DNA from 2 places in the Fictibacillus sp. NPDC058756 genome. Region 2 is predicted to be linked to the other one. Evidence: a T-box and tRNA genes for the amino acid it is inferred to sense, from the RefSeq annotation. Region 2 holds a T-box; the other holds one or more tRNA genes.
What was found. A T-box is a leader RNA that pairs with one kind of tRNA and senses whether it is charged. The one in region 2 lies ahead of alaS (alanine--tRNA ligase), so its partner is inferred to be a tRNA-Ala.

Region 1 (8,202 bases), 330 kb from region 2:
CCGCTATTCTGCTGAGTTCTTCTTCATCTGAAACCGATATTAGTTTCAAACTTTCTCCTCCTTTCTCCGATAGGCAAGTTCTCCTCGGCAAAAAGTCATGCACACATTATAATCTTCTGTTAATACTGTTATATCAGCGTCTTTTCCTTTTGACAGGCTACCCTTTTTGTCATAAATGTTTAATTCCTTCGCAGCATTCACGCTTGTCATTTTTACGATATCGGCAATGGAACAGTTCGTAAATTTCATCATGTTTTTCACTGCATCATTCATGCTCAAAATACTGCCTGCAAGTGTACCATCTTCTAAATAAGCTCTTCCATTTTTCACAGTTACTTGCTGCCCGCCTAAAGTATAAGTACCTTCACCTAACCCTTTAGCTCGCATGGAATCTGTAATGAGAACTGTACGGTCTGGTCCTGTTGAATGGTATGCAAGATTCATCATTTCCGGGCTGGCATGCACACCGTCAACAATCATCTCCACGTTTAATTCCTTCTGAATAAGTGCCGCACCGGCAACTCCTGGGTCTCGATGATGCATACCTCTCATTCCATTAAATAGATGTGTAACGTGAGAGATGCCCGATTTAATTCCTTCTTTAACTTCTTCAAAAGTACTGTCGCTATGGCCAATTGAAGCTATAATGCCATTGCTCGATAGATAAGAAGCTAAATCAAGACCTCCCTCCATCTCTGGAGCAAGTGTCACTAACTTGATCTGGTTTCGGGCTTTTTCCTGCCATTGTTTAAACCGTTCTACATTTGGCATTTCTATAAAACCTTTTGGCTGAGCACCCGCCCGCTTTGGAGAAATAAATGGCCCTTCCAGGTGAATTCCAGCAATCTCAGCTGATCCAGGTTTTTGGTTTTCAATAAAGGATGCTGTCTGAGCTAATGCTTCTTCAATATGAAGAGTGTTTTCCGTCATCGTTGTCGCCAAGAATGAAGTTGTTCCTTCTGCAGGCAAGACTTCAGCCATAATTGACAAAGCTTCCTCTGTTCCATCCATGACATCTGCACCTGACGCTCCATGAATATGAAGGTCAATCATACCCGGAACCATAATCGAACCTGAAGGCATCTCATAAGTTTCTGCTTCTTCATCATCTGTTAGTGGATTCAATCCGCCAACGTATTCAATTTTTCCGTTTTTTATAAAAAGATAGCCATTTTTAACAAGAGATCCGTTCTCATCTATATAATCACCATGCAATAATACTCCCGGCTTCATGTCCACTCCCCTTTATAACTTTATGCCAAGCGTATCATTGTTATGACTAGTTGTCTATACCAGTCAGAAAATTCAAATAAAAAAGCTAAGGCCAAGTGTTCAGCCTTAGCTCCAGTACATTAATAAAGCAAATAGTTCTTTCTTGTTTCTTTAAATTTATTCAATTCATCTTGATAGCGGTTTACGATCTCCTCTACAGAACTTCCAGATTCAATAGCGTCTCTTACCCATCCATTTCCGATTAATAAATCAAAGAAAGATTTACCTGCACTGTCTTCAGCACGGAAAGCAAAATCTTGAGGATACATGTCATGAATCGTTTTCACTAATGTAATACCAGTAAGCACTGGCTGGAATAATTTTTCATCAGTTACGTGTATTTCAACCCCATGCGATAGTTTGCTTACATGCTTTGAAAATGATGGTATGAAAGATGCGGAACGGAACTTCACTCCTGGAAGTGCTTGTTCGTTTAATGCTTCAGCAAGATCATCCCCATTTATAAAAGGAGCTCCGATCAACTCAAAAGGTTTCGTAGTTCCTCTTCCTTCTGAAACATTAGTCCCTTCAATTAAGGCTGCACCAGGATAAGTGATAGCTGTATCCTTTGTAGGCATATTTGGAGAAGGAAGCACCCATTCGAGTCCACTGTCCTCATATGTCCAAGATCTCTTCCAGCCTTTCATTTCAACAACTTCCAAATCAGCACCGATATTGAATTCTTCATTAAAGAGTTTCGCAAGTTCACCAACCGTCATCCCGTGTCTTAATGGGATCGGGTAGAGACCAACAAACGATGAATAAGATGGATCCAATACTGGCCCTTCTACTTGTTCTCCGCCAAGCGGATTAGGTCTGTCTAATACAACAAATGGAATATTGTTTTCCTTAGCGGCTTCCATCGCATAGGCCATCGTATAGATGTATGTGTAGAATCGAGTCCCTACATCCTGAATATCAAAGACCAATACATCAATGCCTTCAAGCATTTCAGGAGTTGGCTTTTTTGTTTTCCCATATAAGCTATATACAGGAAGTCCTGTTTTAGGATCTGTATAAAACTCAACGTACTGACCCGCCTGGGCACTTCCTCTTACTCCATGTTCGGGACCGTATAATGCCTTTAATTCGATGTCCGGGTGATTGTACAGCACATCAACTATACTGTTCAATTCACGGTCAACACCTGTTGGATTTGTGATCAAGCCCACATTTTTACCTTCTAATAAAGAAACCTGATCACTCATCAGCATCTCTAGACCAGTCTTGAAATTTTGTCTATGCTGAAAGCTTTCACCCTTTGTTGCGTTCAAAATTTGTGTACCAGGGAGCATAATTAAAACCAGAGCCAAAACTGTTAAAAATAATCCCCATTTTTTCATCTCGACATTCCTCCTCTATTAATAACTTAAACCGTGTCCAAATGGATAAAGTACAGTATCAGCATCTCTATAAATCGTTACTGGAAGCTTTCCTGATGGGTTATTTAGACCAAAGATCGTTTCTGCCGCAGCTTTGAAACTTGCATCTCTAAAACCGTACTGAGTGATATAAGCAGTAACTTCCGGAAAAGCCATAATGTCATATGGATTTCTAATTCCTACAGCAACAGTCTTATCAGGCGCAGCCTGAATAACTTGATTTACCATCTGCATTTGAGGAGACGATGGCGAACGACCAGATACATTGAATGTGTACGTTCCGAGCACTACTAGATCTGCATTTCTTACCTTAGTTAATTGCGCTTCACTTAGAGGCTGTGTTGATTTAATCAATTCAACTGACGAGTGATGAGCAGCTAGAGCTTTCTGCAGATTTTCACTATATGTGTTTCCAATAACTACAACAGAGTCTAGGTTATTTTTATCAGTAGGCAACAAGCCATTGTTTTGTACTAAAGTAATCGATTTGCGGGCAACTTCTAGTTCTGTTTCTTTATGAGTGATGTTTCCAACCACTTCTTCTGCATGTTCAATCTTTTCCTCCACTGGAGTCTCAGTTACTTGTTTGAAAATTCCGCGCTTAGCTTTTAATGTCAGCAGCCGTTCAACAGACTGATTTAACCTTTCTTCAGTAATTTCACCTTTTTCAACTGCTTCATATAATCCGTTAGCCACTTCTTCTAAGCCTACCGGCATTAAAATAATATCTGTACCAGCATTGACCGCTCGTATTACAGCATCTACAGGACCAAAGTGATCGGCAATTGCTTTCATATTTAGTGCATCAGTAGATATGACACCATCAAATCCCATTTCATTTCTCATTAAGTTTGTTAGCACTTCGTATGACAATGTTGCAGGCAGCGCTATTTCTGTACCGTCCTTTTTTGAAATAACTGTTGTCGGATCAATCTTAGGGAAAGTGACATGTGCAGTCATTATTGCATCTATCCCTTCATCCATTGCCTGCTGAAAAGGATAAAGTTCTACTTCTAAAAGACGCTCTTTATCATGCGGGACAGAAGGAAGTCCTAAATGTGAATCAGTTGCAGTATCTCCGTGACCTGGAAAGTGCTTAGCAGTTGCAGCCATGCCTGAATTTTGCAGTCCTTTTGTGTAAGCTGTTCCTAAGTCAGCAACTAGCTGTGGATCTTCACCAAACGAACGAACTCCAATAACTGGGTTATCAGGATTGTTATTCACATCTAAGACAGGCGCTAAATTCATGTTTATTCCTAAAGAATGAAGCTCTGATCCGATTGCATGTCCGACAGATTCTGCCAGTTCTGTTGATCTTGTTGCACCAAGCGCCATATTTCCTGGGAAATCGGTACCACTCTGCAAACGTGTCACAATTCCTCCTTCTTGGTCGATTGAAAGGAGTAAGCCATAATCTTCATTTGCCTTTTTATATTCATCAACAAGTCTTACTGTTTGTTCAGTTGTTACAACATTTTCACGAAACAGGATGACTCCGCCAAGATTATATTTCTTAACTAGCTCTTTAATTTCATCATTCATTTCTGTAACAGGCTGTCCATTCCAGTTACGGAAATCTGGCATTAACATCTGGCCAACTTTTTCTTTCACTGACATGGAACTTACAGCATTTGAAATGATGTCATATTTATGCCCTTTTTGTTTGTCAAAATTTGCTTCACCATGTTTAACATGTATACCGATTCTGTCGTATGATTTTCCATTTGTAACAAAAATAAATGTTTTTCCGCTCTGGCCGCTTAATGTAACGACACCTTCATTTGAAACGGATGCGACATTTTTATTCAAGGATCCCCATTTAAGATTGTCTTTCACTTCAACATATTTACCATTCTCATAAGCTAATAAAGCTGAAAGATCAAAGGTTTCCCCCTTGATTTCATCATTTAGCTGTGGAATATTCTGTGCAATGATTAAATGCCCGTCAGTACCTTGTTCCGCAGAAACAGAATCACTCTTTCCCATTCCACTGAATAATGGAATGATCAATACAGCAACTAAAATTAAAAAACGGATCATTTTAAATGCATTCAATTTTCTAGCCTCCTCTTTTTTGGTAACGCTTTCTTTCTTTGACACTTTTCGGTAGAAAAAAGGAGGTTCCTGTCACATGATGTTAAAACAGAACTTAAGTCCTCTGCAGTACTAGGACTAGTTGTCTATACCAATTTTAATTACTGTTTTTTACAGGTAAGAAAGCCTCATGTAAAAAAGCTTTATCCTTTTTGGACAAAGCTTATTGATCATATCTTTAATTTATTGTTAGAAAAGAGAATATATTTATGCAAAATTAGCCAAAAAAGCTTGCGGCTTATTTTCTAAGAATATATAATTCAATTTGTCAGGACAGAAATGGGGGCTTAGCTCAGCTGGGAGAGCGTTTGGCTGGCAGCCAAAAGGTCAGCGGTTCGATCCCGCTAGTCTCCACCATACATAACGATAAAAACCCTTGAGTAATCAAGGGTTTTGTTTTTTTATAAATGGCAAATTTTTATCAAATAAAATTGATTAAACGTAAAGGTTCACATTTGGTTCACCTTTAGTTAACTAAAGGGGAAAATAGGATGCTTATTATATGAAAATCGTCTTGTCTTTCATACAGGGTATATTTGCAGTAATTCCGGTTATAAATTGTAAAAAGCACCTCAATTATCTGCTCTGGCTTGCGAATAATCGAGGTGCTTTTTTGTATTCTTTATTTACATTACTTTACTACACTTCGTGAGATAGCTGCACAAGGATAATTATGGTTGGTGTTATAATATGTTCCATCCAGGTTTATTTTAAACAAGAATAAATAATTTCATTTTTTACTTAGAGTTAACAATAAGTAACCATGCTCTTTTTTCCACAAACGCACCCGATTGTCGAATAGTTGTAAATCCGAGGGGAATTTATTTTGAACCTTTTTCTCTTAGAAATAAAGCTACCTGGTCATTTCCGTATTGCTCTGCATACGAAAGAGCAGTATTTCCTTCATCTTCCTCAATATTGACGTCTGCACCATTTTCCACTAAATACTTTACTGTTTCTAAGTGCCCGTAAATGCTAGCTATTATCAATGGAGTAGTTCCATAGTTTGACTTAATATCAATTTCAGCACCATTATTTATTAAAAATTCCACTAGATCTTTATGCCCCTCAGAAGCTGCTTGATACAAAGGGGAAAAACCGTTATTATCCCTAGCATTAATGTTAGCTCTCATTGATAAAAGAAATTGAATAATCTCTATATGGCATTCTTGTGTTGCCCAATGGAGTGGAGTCCACCCCTCATCGTCATTGGTATTTGCATCCGATTCACTTCGTATTAACTGATTCACTTTTCTAAATTGACCTTCGTAAATGGCTCTGACCCATTCTTCTCTATATCTCTTTTTTAGTTTGTTTCTAATTCTCTTTTTCACAGATTATCCCCTTAATTGGATTTAATAAGATCTGATTCAACAATTATTGTTCAATAAAAAAGTGCACTTCTCCTTCTTGAAGAATTGCACGCTTTTGTTGAAGAAAATAACTACCTAAAAAAATACTTGGTTAAAGTCTTATTTTGTTTGCTTGTCTCATATATATCTAAAGAAATCTTATAAGGATATATTTTATGGAAAACTTATTTTTTACACGATTATTGCAATAGACCATCATACAGGAGGGCATTCCATTGGTTAGCAAATTAAAATTTAGTTTAATATTGATCTATGCATTATTCGTTACTGCAATTTCATCAGGGTTTTGGCAATTTCTAATTCAATATGAACTTGCTCCAATATATTTAACAACTAATTGATGCAATTCGATTTGCAGTGCTTTAATCAATCTTGCTGTTCAGATTTTTTTATTGGCATTTTAGTTATTACTATTGGCTTATCAAGCTCTGCATTCGGCAATGGCTGTGGTTCACGTTTATTTGGCATAGTTTGAACATTTTTTGCAGTCGGCGGCAATGGCTCTTCAATAGAATCTCTTATAATGACTTGACGTTGAGGAATATTTGCTTTGGTAATCTCCCTTTTTAAACCAGTATTACTATTGGGCAGGTAACATATTAAGCCGATTATTGAAGTTACACTTAGTGCTAATCCGACAATTACTTTAGTATTAAATTTCATTATCAGACCTCCTTAATACAAATATCACCACGTTTTTAAATATCTATGCTTATTCCACAAGCCTGTCCATTTGTTCATAAGTTCTTTAACAAAATGCACTCCTCCTTTTTGAAGAAATGCACCCTTTATTTGTACAATTAAGATTGCTTAGTTTTTTTTGTGTTATAAGCAAGAGTAAAAGGAATCAATGGCAAGAGGACAAGTATTCTAAACCAATTCTCAGCACCACCAAAATATAAAGATGGTAATAAAAGTGCAATTCCACTAATTAATAGTGCTATCCAAGTTTTTTTCCAGAGCCCCCAAATCAATAGAAGCAATGCAACTCCAATTAATAGCCAAAAAATGAGACCCACCCAATAAAAGCCCACTTGTTCCATTTGTTCCATTTATTCACCCCATTTAACTATTTACTGTATATCAATAAATTATATGTACTTATTCAACAATCCTGCACGTTTGTTCAATAAGTTCCATAAAAAAGTGCACTCTCCTTCCGAAGAAATGCATCCTTTTGTGGAAGATACTAAAAATGATATCTTTACGAGAGGTTTACTGATTCAAAATGTTCTACTATTGGAAATGGATCATAAAAATGATGAAGCTGTTCTTTCCACGTTTGGTATTCTACTGATTGTCTAAAACCTACTGTATGATCTTCTAAACTTTCCCATTTAACTAAAAGTAAATACTTCCCTTTTACCTCCATACATCGTTGTAATTCGTGAGATATGTAGCCTTTCATTGATGAAATAATCTTTGAAGCATTATAAAAGGCTTCTTCATATTCCCCTTCCATTCCTTGTTTAACTTGTAGCATAACAGCTTCCAATATCATGTAATCACTCCTTATTTAAAGTATAACAACAATAAATTCGAATATTGCAAGTATAATTACATTAACTTGCCCCAACATAAAAAAGGCATATTTCTTACAGAAAAGCACCCGATTGTGGAATAACTCATTAGCTCCTATTAGCTAGTTTAGGTGAAGAAATCGCTTTTACAAGTACCCTGTACAATGGCTAGTGTTTCGAGAATAGATACTAGAATTATTAGAATTCCTAAGGCAAATGCTCCTCCTTCAATTGAAAAAAGTGAAATTAACTTTGAGAAAAATGACTCCTCTTTTGTATTTAAATATAAAAAATAACCTCCCAACACTATAAAAAACACCCCTATAAAGAAACCAACAAAGTTACACATTGATAAACCTCCAAAAATCACTCATATTTTGTCTTAGTAAGAATACTAGAACCTGTTTATCCCACATACACCTGCCCTTTAATTCAATAAGAAAAAGCCATTCTCCTTCCTGGAGAATAGCACCCGATTGCTTAATAAGGAGTTCAATTGATATTAGATTATTTTATGTAAGGTTAGCCACTTCTCAAATCGTTTAACTCCGATATCATAAT
Region 2 (8,202 bases):
TACATTTTTAACAGTTTTAACCATAATGAAACAGTTTTTGGCTATGCTGCGAGAAACTAATCCAAAAGTTTTAGTCGTGAATCCACAAAATACAGGGTTGATTCCACAAGATTTGTACCGTAATCAAAAAGTTTTGCCCTTTTATCCACAAGTTTGCATTTACAGACATGGTTCGACATTAGAGGATATTCTTGAAAGTAGTTGATTTCCATTCTAGGTTGCTTCGCTTTCCGCGGGGCGTGCGTTGAGCCCCCTCGCCGCTTTGCGCCTTTGAGTGGTCTCACCTGACCGCTCGTCCCGCAGGACAAGGAAGGCTTCGACAGCGTTACATCGCACGAAGAAAATGTGATTTTCATTTTCGAGGAGTCTCGCACCTTCCACTCCAATCAACTTGTCAGTGAAGGAAATGAACAAAATTACTTAAAAGCAACAATCTTTTAGAAAAGAGCCTTTTAAAAAAAAGAGGCTGCCTAAAGTAAGGCAGCCCCATTAAGATTATTCAGTTTCGTACTCATCATCTTGGAATGTATTTAACATTTCCTCGATCATATCCCACTCTTCATCTGTTTCAAGAGGGAACAAAGCAAGATCATCATCTGCTTCTCCCTTTTCTTCATAGCGGAAAGGGAATACTTCTACTTCATCCGTATCGTCATCTTCTGAATCAGCTATAGGTATAGTTACCATGTATGATTTTCCAGTCTGGTCAACATCGAATTTGAATAAAACTTCAAATAGATTTTCGTCACCATTCTCATCTGGAATTATAATGCGCTCGCGTTCTTCTTTTGCCATAATAGGCTCACCTCAATTTTTATTTTTTTGGCTGTCCATATACCCTTGCAGAATAATTACAGCAGCAAGTTTATCAATAACCTGTTTGCGTTTTTTTCTGCTTACATCGGCGGATATAAGTGTACGTTCAGCTGCCATTGTAGTCAGCCTCTCATCCCATAGGATAACCGAAAGGCCAGTAAGACTTTCAAGTTCTTTTGCAAAGTTTTGACAAGCCTCACCGCTCGGACCGATCGACCCGTTCATATTCTTAGGCAGGCCGACAACAACCTCTCCGATTTCATATTGAGAAATCAGCTCTTTAATTCTGTTGAAATCTTCTTCAGGATGGTTAGGACGCCGTCTAATTGTTTCAACGCCTTGTGCTGTCCAGCCGAGTAAGTCAGATACGGCAACACCAATCGTTTTTGTCCCGACGTCCAATCCGAGTATTCTTGTCATTAACGGCTTCCTTCTTTTTGATTTAAAAGGTATGATTTTACGAGCTCTTCGATAAGCTCGTCCCGCTCAAGCTTACGAATCATACTTCTCGCATCATTATGGCGCGGAATATATGCCGGGTCACCTGAGAGCAAATAACCAACAATCTGGTTGATCGGGTTGTAGCCTTTATCCTGCAGGGCGTCATAAACAGAAAACAGGACAGTTTCAACATTCGTCTTATAAGCATCATCCTCGTTGAAATTAAACTTCATCGTCTTGTCCATTGAACTCACTTGCGAACACCTCTTTCTGAAGATCTCCCTTAAGGGACAAATTAGTTATTTTCTCTATTGTACATGATAGACGAACGCTTAGGAAACCGTTTTAATCAATTCAACTGCAGAATCTATGCCTTCTTCTAACTTTTCAGGGTCTTTCCCGCCTGCCTGAGCCATGTCAGGGCGGCCTCCGCCGCCTCCGCCGCAGCGAACCGCAACTTCTTTAACAAGGGTGCCTGCATGGTATCCTTTTGACACTAAATCCTTTGTAACACCTGCAACAATGTTTACTTTCCCTTGGCTTTCAGCACCTAAAATAACAATCCCGCTCTGAAGCTTGTTCTTTAAGTCGTCTACGATTGCACGCAGGCCGTTCATATCAGAAGCATTTACTTTTTTAGCGATAACAGATACTCCGTTAATCGTTTGTACTTCGTCAACAAGACTTCCGGCTTCCAGATTTCCAAGTTTAGAAGCTAATGATTCCTTTTCTTTTTGCAGCTCACGGATTTGATCGTTCAGTGCATCGATACGCTGAGGAACATCTTTAAGATTAGTTTTTAATTTTGCAGCAGTATCTTTTAACAGCTGAACTTGACCATTCATTAATCGGTAAGCTGCTTCACCAGTAACAGCTTCAATACGTCTTGTACCAGCACCAATTCCTGATTCTGATACGATTTTAAACAATCCGATCTCAGCCGTATTGTTTACATGACATCCGCCGCATAATTCCAGGCTGTAATCTCCAACTTTAACTACACGGACTGTCTCACCATATTTTTCACCGAAAAGAGCCATAGCTCCCATAGCTTTTGCTTCTGCAATATTTTTTACCATTTTTTCAACAGGGATGTTTGCCCATACTTTTTCGTTTACAATCTCTTCAATTTTCTCAAGTTCTTCGGCAGTGATGCTTCCAAAATGCGTAAAGTCAAATCGCAGTCTGCCCTCTTGAACAAGTGAGCCCGCCTGATTAACGTGTGTGCCTAGAACATCTTTTAAAGCCTGATGAAGCAAATGAGTTGCTGTATGATTTTTTACTACTTTTGCTCGTGTTTCTCTGTCAACTTGTACAGAGACTTGCATGTTATTTTCCAAAACACCTTGTTCGATAATTACTGTATGCAGATTTTGTCCATTTGGAGCTTTTTGCACATCTTTTACTCGTAACTGAAGGTTGTTTCCTGTAATTGTTCCTTGGTCAGCAATCTGACCTCCGCTTTCAGCATAGAATGGCGTTTCATCAAGAATAACCTGAGCCTCATCGCCTTCTGATACCATGGAAACACGTTCTCCGTTTTGCAGAACTTCAAGAATTCTTGCATCCCCGCTCAAGGACTCATAACCTGAAAACTTACTTTTTACAGTAATGTCTGAAAGAACGCCGCCTTGTACCTGCATGCTGTCCACTTCTTGTCTTGCAGCACGTGCACGTTCACGCTGAGCTTTCATTTCGGATTCAAAGCCTTCCAGGTCAACTTCCATTCCATTTTCTGCTGCATACTCTTGTGTTAATTCAAATGGGAATCCGAATGTATCATACAGTTTAAATGCGTCTTTACCTGAAATAATTTTATTGTTTTGTGATTTTTCTTTAGTGATCACATCTTCTAGGATAGCTAATCCTTCGTTAATTGTTTCATGGAATCTTTCTTCTTCTGTCTTTACAACTTTTTGGATAAAAGGTACTTTTTCTTTCACTTCTGGATAGAAATCATCCATGATATCAGCAACAGTAGGCACTAATTCATACATGAAAGGCTTATTGATGTTGATCTTTTTAGCAAAACGGATCGCTCTTCTAATCAAGCGTCTTAAGATGTAGCCCCTTCCCTCATTAGATGGCAGTGCGTTATCACCAATCGCAAAGCTTACAGTACGAATATGGTCTGCGATAACTTTGAAAGCTGTATCACTTTCAGGACTGTTTCCATAAGACGTATTTGAAAGCTTCTCCGTTTCCTTAATGATCGGCAGAAAAAGGTCAGTTTCAAAATTTGTCTTCGTATCTTGAATAACAGATACCATTCTTTCAAGCCCCATGCCTGTATCGATATTCTTCTTAGGCAGTGGTGTATATGTGCCGTCTGGATTATGGTTGAACTGAGAAAACACTAGATTCCATACTTCAAGGTATCTTTCATTCTCACCGCCAGGATATAATTCAGGATCTGACGAATCATTTCCATAAGACTCACCGCGGTCATAAAAGATCTCAGTATTCGGTCCGCTTGGGCCTTCTCCAATATCCCAGAAGTTCCCCTCTAAACGAATGATTCGTTCTTCAGGCAATCCTACCTGTTTTGTCCAAATGTCAAAAGCTTCATTATCTTCGGGGTGGATTGTAACAGAAAGTTTTTCTGAATCAAATCCGATCCATTCTTCACTCGTTAAAAACTCCCAAGCCCAGAGAATTGCTTCCACTTTAAAATAATCACCGATTGAGAAGTTGCCTAGCATTTCAAAGAAAGTATGGTGTCTTGCAGTAATCCCAACATTCTCAATATCATTTGTACGGATAGATTTTTGTGCATTCGTAATACGAGGATTCTCTGGAATTACACGGCCGTCAAAATACTTTTTAAGCGTAGCTACCCCACTGTTGATCCAAAGCAAAGTTGGGTCTTCGTGCGGAACAAGAGAAGCACTTGGCTCTACACGATGACCTTTCTCTTGGAAAAAATCGAGGAACATTTGTCTGACTTGAGCTGAAGTCAAAGTTTTCATTGTTTTCATTCTCCTTTTTACTTAATAAGAAATCGTTAAAGATTAATACTTTAAACATTTTTGTGTAGTACGCTTCATTGACTAGTTGATTGGAGCGCAAGGTGCGAGACTCCAGCGGGATTAGCGGGACAGGTGAGACCACGACAGGCTTGATAAGCCTAGGGGGCTCACCGCACGCCCCGCGGAAAGCGAGCATCCTGGAGCGGAAATCAACTGCTCCTATTAACTACAAATGTTTAATAAAAATCTTTAGATAAAATAAAAAACTCCCATCCCAAAAAACAGGGACGAGAGTTTGAATTCACGCGGTACCACCCTGGTTACATGCAAGCAGCATGTCACCTTGATTACAGCCTTAACGCGGCTTAACGGCAGATTTTCCTTCTGCACTCCAGAGTAGCTTTCCGTTTCCTTCTTTCTGAAACACCTTTCAGCCGGTGGATGTTTCTCTCTTTAGAAAGGACTAAAACGTACTTATCTCTTTCAACGATTTTTGTTCTTCTAGCGTTAGTATACGTTTATTTATTCTGACTTGTCAATCGGATGTTGTCTTAATCGGTGTTCCCGAATATGAATGACAATAACTTTGATTACGCTAAATACCGGAACAGCTAAGATCATTCCCGGCACTCCCGCTAGTTCACTGCCTAAAAGGAGCGAAAAGATGATAAAGACAGGATGGATATGCAGATTTCTACCCACAATAAATGGGCCAAGAATGTTCCCTTCAATAAACTGCAATACAAGCATGATTCCAACTGTTATCCATACCATCTTCCAAGAGATCGTCAAAGCAATAAGAATGACAGGAATAGCCCCTAAAATCGGACCAAAATAAGGAATGATATCAGTAACGGCAATCACAATTCCTAATAAAATCGGATAAGGCATACCGACAATCCAAAGGGCAATCATCGCAGCAACACCAAGAATAGCCCCTACAAACAGCTGTCCTCTTATATAGCCTCCCAGTGATTTATCTACATCTTCTATAAAATGCTTTCCTTCATGGCGGAATCTGCGTGGTGTAATATACCACACAGCTTTTTTTATTTTTTCAAAATCGTTCAGAAAATAAAAAACTAAAAAAGGGACTACGATAATTACGAAGAAATAATCTACAATTTTTCTTAAAGAAAAAATTGCATTCGTTAAAATGTTCTGTGCGTTTGTTTCCATTTTGACAATATATTGTTCAATTTTAGTATGGACAGAATAGGGAAGTGCTGAAGTTCCTTGATCAACTCTGTATAAAAGTTCTTTATAATCTTTTGCAAGAGCTGGAACATTTTCTAACAGCTGTTTTAATTGAACTACAAAATAAGGAAAACCTTTAACAATGGTATAGCCTAACCCTCCAAAGAACAATAGGTATATCGTTAAAATTGCAACAAATCGCGGAACACCTTTCTCATGCACATACTCTACTAACGGATGAAGCAGATATGTAATTAGAGCGGCGAGAAAGAAAGGCAAAAATACACCTTGCAGCGCCTTTAATAATGGGTGGTACAAAGGATCTAACTTCATGAGAAGGAATAAGCACAAAAACAGCAATAAAAGAAGCGCCAGCCGGTAAATCCACTTCATTCGATTTTCCTTTGTCATTCTTCCTCACCCTTTTTTAAAAAACCCCGTCTTAGATAGACGGGGAATACATTTAATAAATGGCTTTTGCGATTCTTTTTCGGATTTTCTTTGCACGTCTCGATGTCCAAAGATCACCGATATCCGAAAAATTCATGTTCATTCTGGACATTCTAGACATCCTTCTGTTTCTCATCGCATATGTTGCCGCTCCAATACCAAGTGCGAAAAGAGAACTCATCGTCCTATTCATGCTTTATCACCTCGACATCAGAGTAATAAAAAATTTACGAAGTACTTTCTCTATAAGTCAGGTCATGATCTTCAAATAAATCGTCGAGTGATGTTAAAGAGCCGTCTTCTTCCACTTGATGAAGGGACAGTCTTCCTTTTTCAATGGAAAGCTCAATAAAACAGTTCCAGCAATAATACTGGTTCACCCCGATTTTCCCAATATCTTTACGGCTGCAGTTCGGACATTCCACTTGCTTTCTCTCCTTTAAATTTACTGTTACAAGGGTGTCCTGAAACTTTATAAAATATACGCCATAATTGGATTTGAAGTATTGTCCTGCCTATAGATATGAAAAAAGAAATGTCCGATAAGATGCTTTTCGTCATCCTCCGAACATTTCTAGTTTGTTTCATTAAAGAGTGTATCATTCATAAAATCTTTTTCCAGTAAGGTTTCTTGCAGACGAAGCTTAAGGCCCGAATATCTTTCTGATTCATCAGACCGCTGTACCGCCCAAGAGAATGCCTCTTGTTCTCCGCATAAAATCAGATATTCTTTACTTCTCGTAATAGCTGTATAAATCAGGTTGCGTTTAAGCATTCTATAGTAGCTTTTCACTATGGGAAGAATGACAATGGGATATTCACTGCCTTGAGATTTATGTATGGAACAGCAAAAAGCATGTGTGAAATGGTGAAATTCACTTCTTTTATACGTTACTTCAATTTCATCAAAACTTATCACAATCTGATCTTCTTTGTCTGTATTTTCCCTTGCATAAATAACCGCAACGATCTCCCCTATATCCCCGTTAAAAACGTTATCTTCAGGCTGATTTACAAGCTGCAGCACCTTATCCCCTTTTCTGTAAAAAACATTAGCAACTTGCAGCTGCCGCTGTTTTTGCTTTTCGGGATTAAATAAACGCTGCAGTTCCAAATTTAACCGGTCGATTCCTACTGGACCTTTATACATAGGGGCAAGCACTTGAATATCTCTCGAAGTATACCCTTTTTTTATCGCATTTTCACAAACTTGTATGATGGCTTGAAAAACCTGCTCTCCTGAACAAGAAAAAAAGCGCCTGTCATTTTGAGGAATCAGCAAGTCTTGCGGAAGATTCCCTTTTTTCATCTCATGTGCTAAACGAATAATTGAAGACCCTTCAGATTGTCTGTAAATATCAATCAATCGGGTTTGCGGAATATGATCTGATTCGAGCAGATCCTTTAACACTTGACCTGGTCCTACAGAAGGAAGCTGATCTTCATCTCCAACAAAAATAATTTGGATATGCTCAGGAAGTGCCTTTGAAAGTGAGTATGCAAGCCAAATATCGACCATCGACATTTCATCTACGATTAACAACTTTCCTTCTATTGGCACATCTTCATTTTTTTCAAAGTGACCTGCGCCTCTCCATCCCAATAAACGGTGAATGGTATGAGCCGGAATACAAGTAGATTCAGTCATGCGCTTTGCAGCACGTCCTGTAGGCGCAACAAGCAGGACAGGAAATGGTTCCTTTTTTCCGCGATAATCTTCTATATTTAGACTTACTCCATGTATCTCACTATAAAGTTCTACGATTCCCTTTATTACGGTGGTTTTACCTGTGCCGGGACCGCCAGTAAGTACCATTATTGAGGAAGTTAATGCTTTTTTAATGGCTTCTTTTTGACTGTTTGCGTATTTGATATTCAGACGTTTTTCTAAATTTTCCAGTTCTCTCTCAATTTGCTCAACAGGGATTTCGTAATCTGTTTTTTGACTTTGCAATAAATGATTGATTTTTTGAGCGAATCCTCGTTCAGCAAAATAAAGAGAAGGCAAATACACCACATTTTCTTTTAAGATCAATCGTTTTTCAGCTTCCATGTCTTGAATTTCCCTGAAAATACTCATCTCATCGACCGTGTTTTTCCCATCAGCTAAAAGCTTTCTTACCCCAGCAAGAAGTTCTTCAACTGGTAGATAAGAATGTCCCAGATCAGTACCTTGATCTCTTAAAAGAAATTGACAGGCCGCCTGAATACGTTCAGGATGGTTCACTTGCATGCCATTGCCTTTTGCGATTTCATCTGCCCTGTGAAACCCAATACCTGGTACATCCTCAATAAGCCGGTACGGTTCGTTCTTAACAACAGATGCCGC

Region 1: it encodes a tRNA-Ala, which carries the amino acid that the T-box ahead of alaS (alanine--tRNA ligase) is inferred to sense. The anticodon was not compared.

The regions. Positions count from the first base shown of each region.
Region 1 covers NZ_JBHYPU010000001.1:1,001,456-1,009,657, reverse strand. Annotated here, with positions in the region: gene nagB (glucosamine-6-phosphate deaminase) at 1-49, opposite strand, end outside; gene nagA (N-acetylglucosamine-6-phosphate deacetylase) at 46-1,233, opposite strand; gene ACFW35_RS05030 (exo-beta-N-acetylmuramidase NamZ family protein) at 1,353-2,615, opposite strand; gene nagZ (beta-N-acetylhexosaminidase) at 2,634-4,694, opposite strand; tRNA gene ACFW35_RS05020 (tRNA-Ala) at 5,030-5,105, shown strand; gene ACFW35_RS05015 (ankyrin repeat domain-containing protein) at 5,570-6,082, opposite strand; gene ACFW35_RS05010 (hypothetical protein) at 6,488-6,784, opposite strand; gene ACFW35_RS05005 (hypothetical protein) at 6,922-7,173, opposite strand; gene ACFW35_RS05000 (antibiotic biosynthesis monooxygenase family protein) at 7,326-7,622, opposite strand; gene ACFW35_RS04995 (DUF3986 family protein) at 8,144-8,202, opposite strand, start outside.
Region 2 covers NZ_JBHYPU010000001.1:1,327,463-1,335,664, reverse strand. Annotated here, with positions in the region: gene ACFW35_RS06600 (DUF1292 domain-containing protein) at 496-795, opposite strand; gene ruvX (Holliday junction resolvase RuvX) at 808-1,236, opposite strand; gene ACFW35_RS06590 (IreB family regulatory phosphoprotein) at 1,236-1,511, opposite strand; gene alaS (alanine--tRNA ligase) at 1,590-4,226, opposite strand; T-box leader at 4,507-4,722, opposite strand; gene ACFW35_RS06580 (AI-2E family transporter) at 4,749-5,834, opposite strand; gene ACFW35_RS06575 (YrzQ family protein) at 5,887-6,066, opposite strand; gene ACFW35_RS06570 (hypothetical protein) at 6,101-6,298, opposite strand; gene recD2 (SF1B family DNA helicase RecD2) at 6,448-8,202, opposite strand, start outside.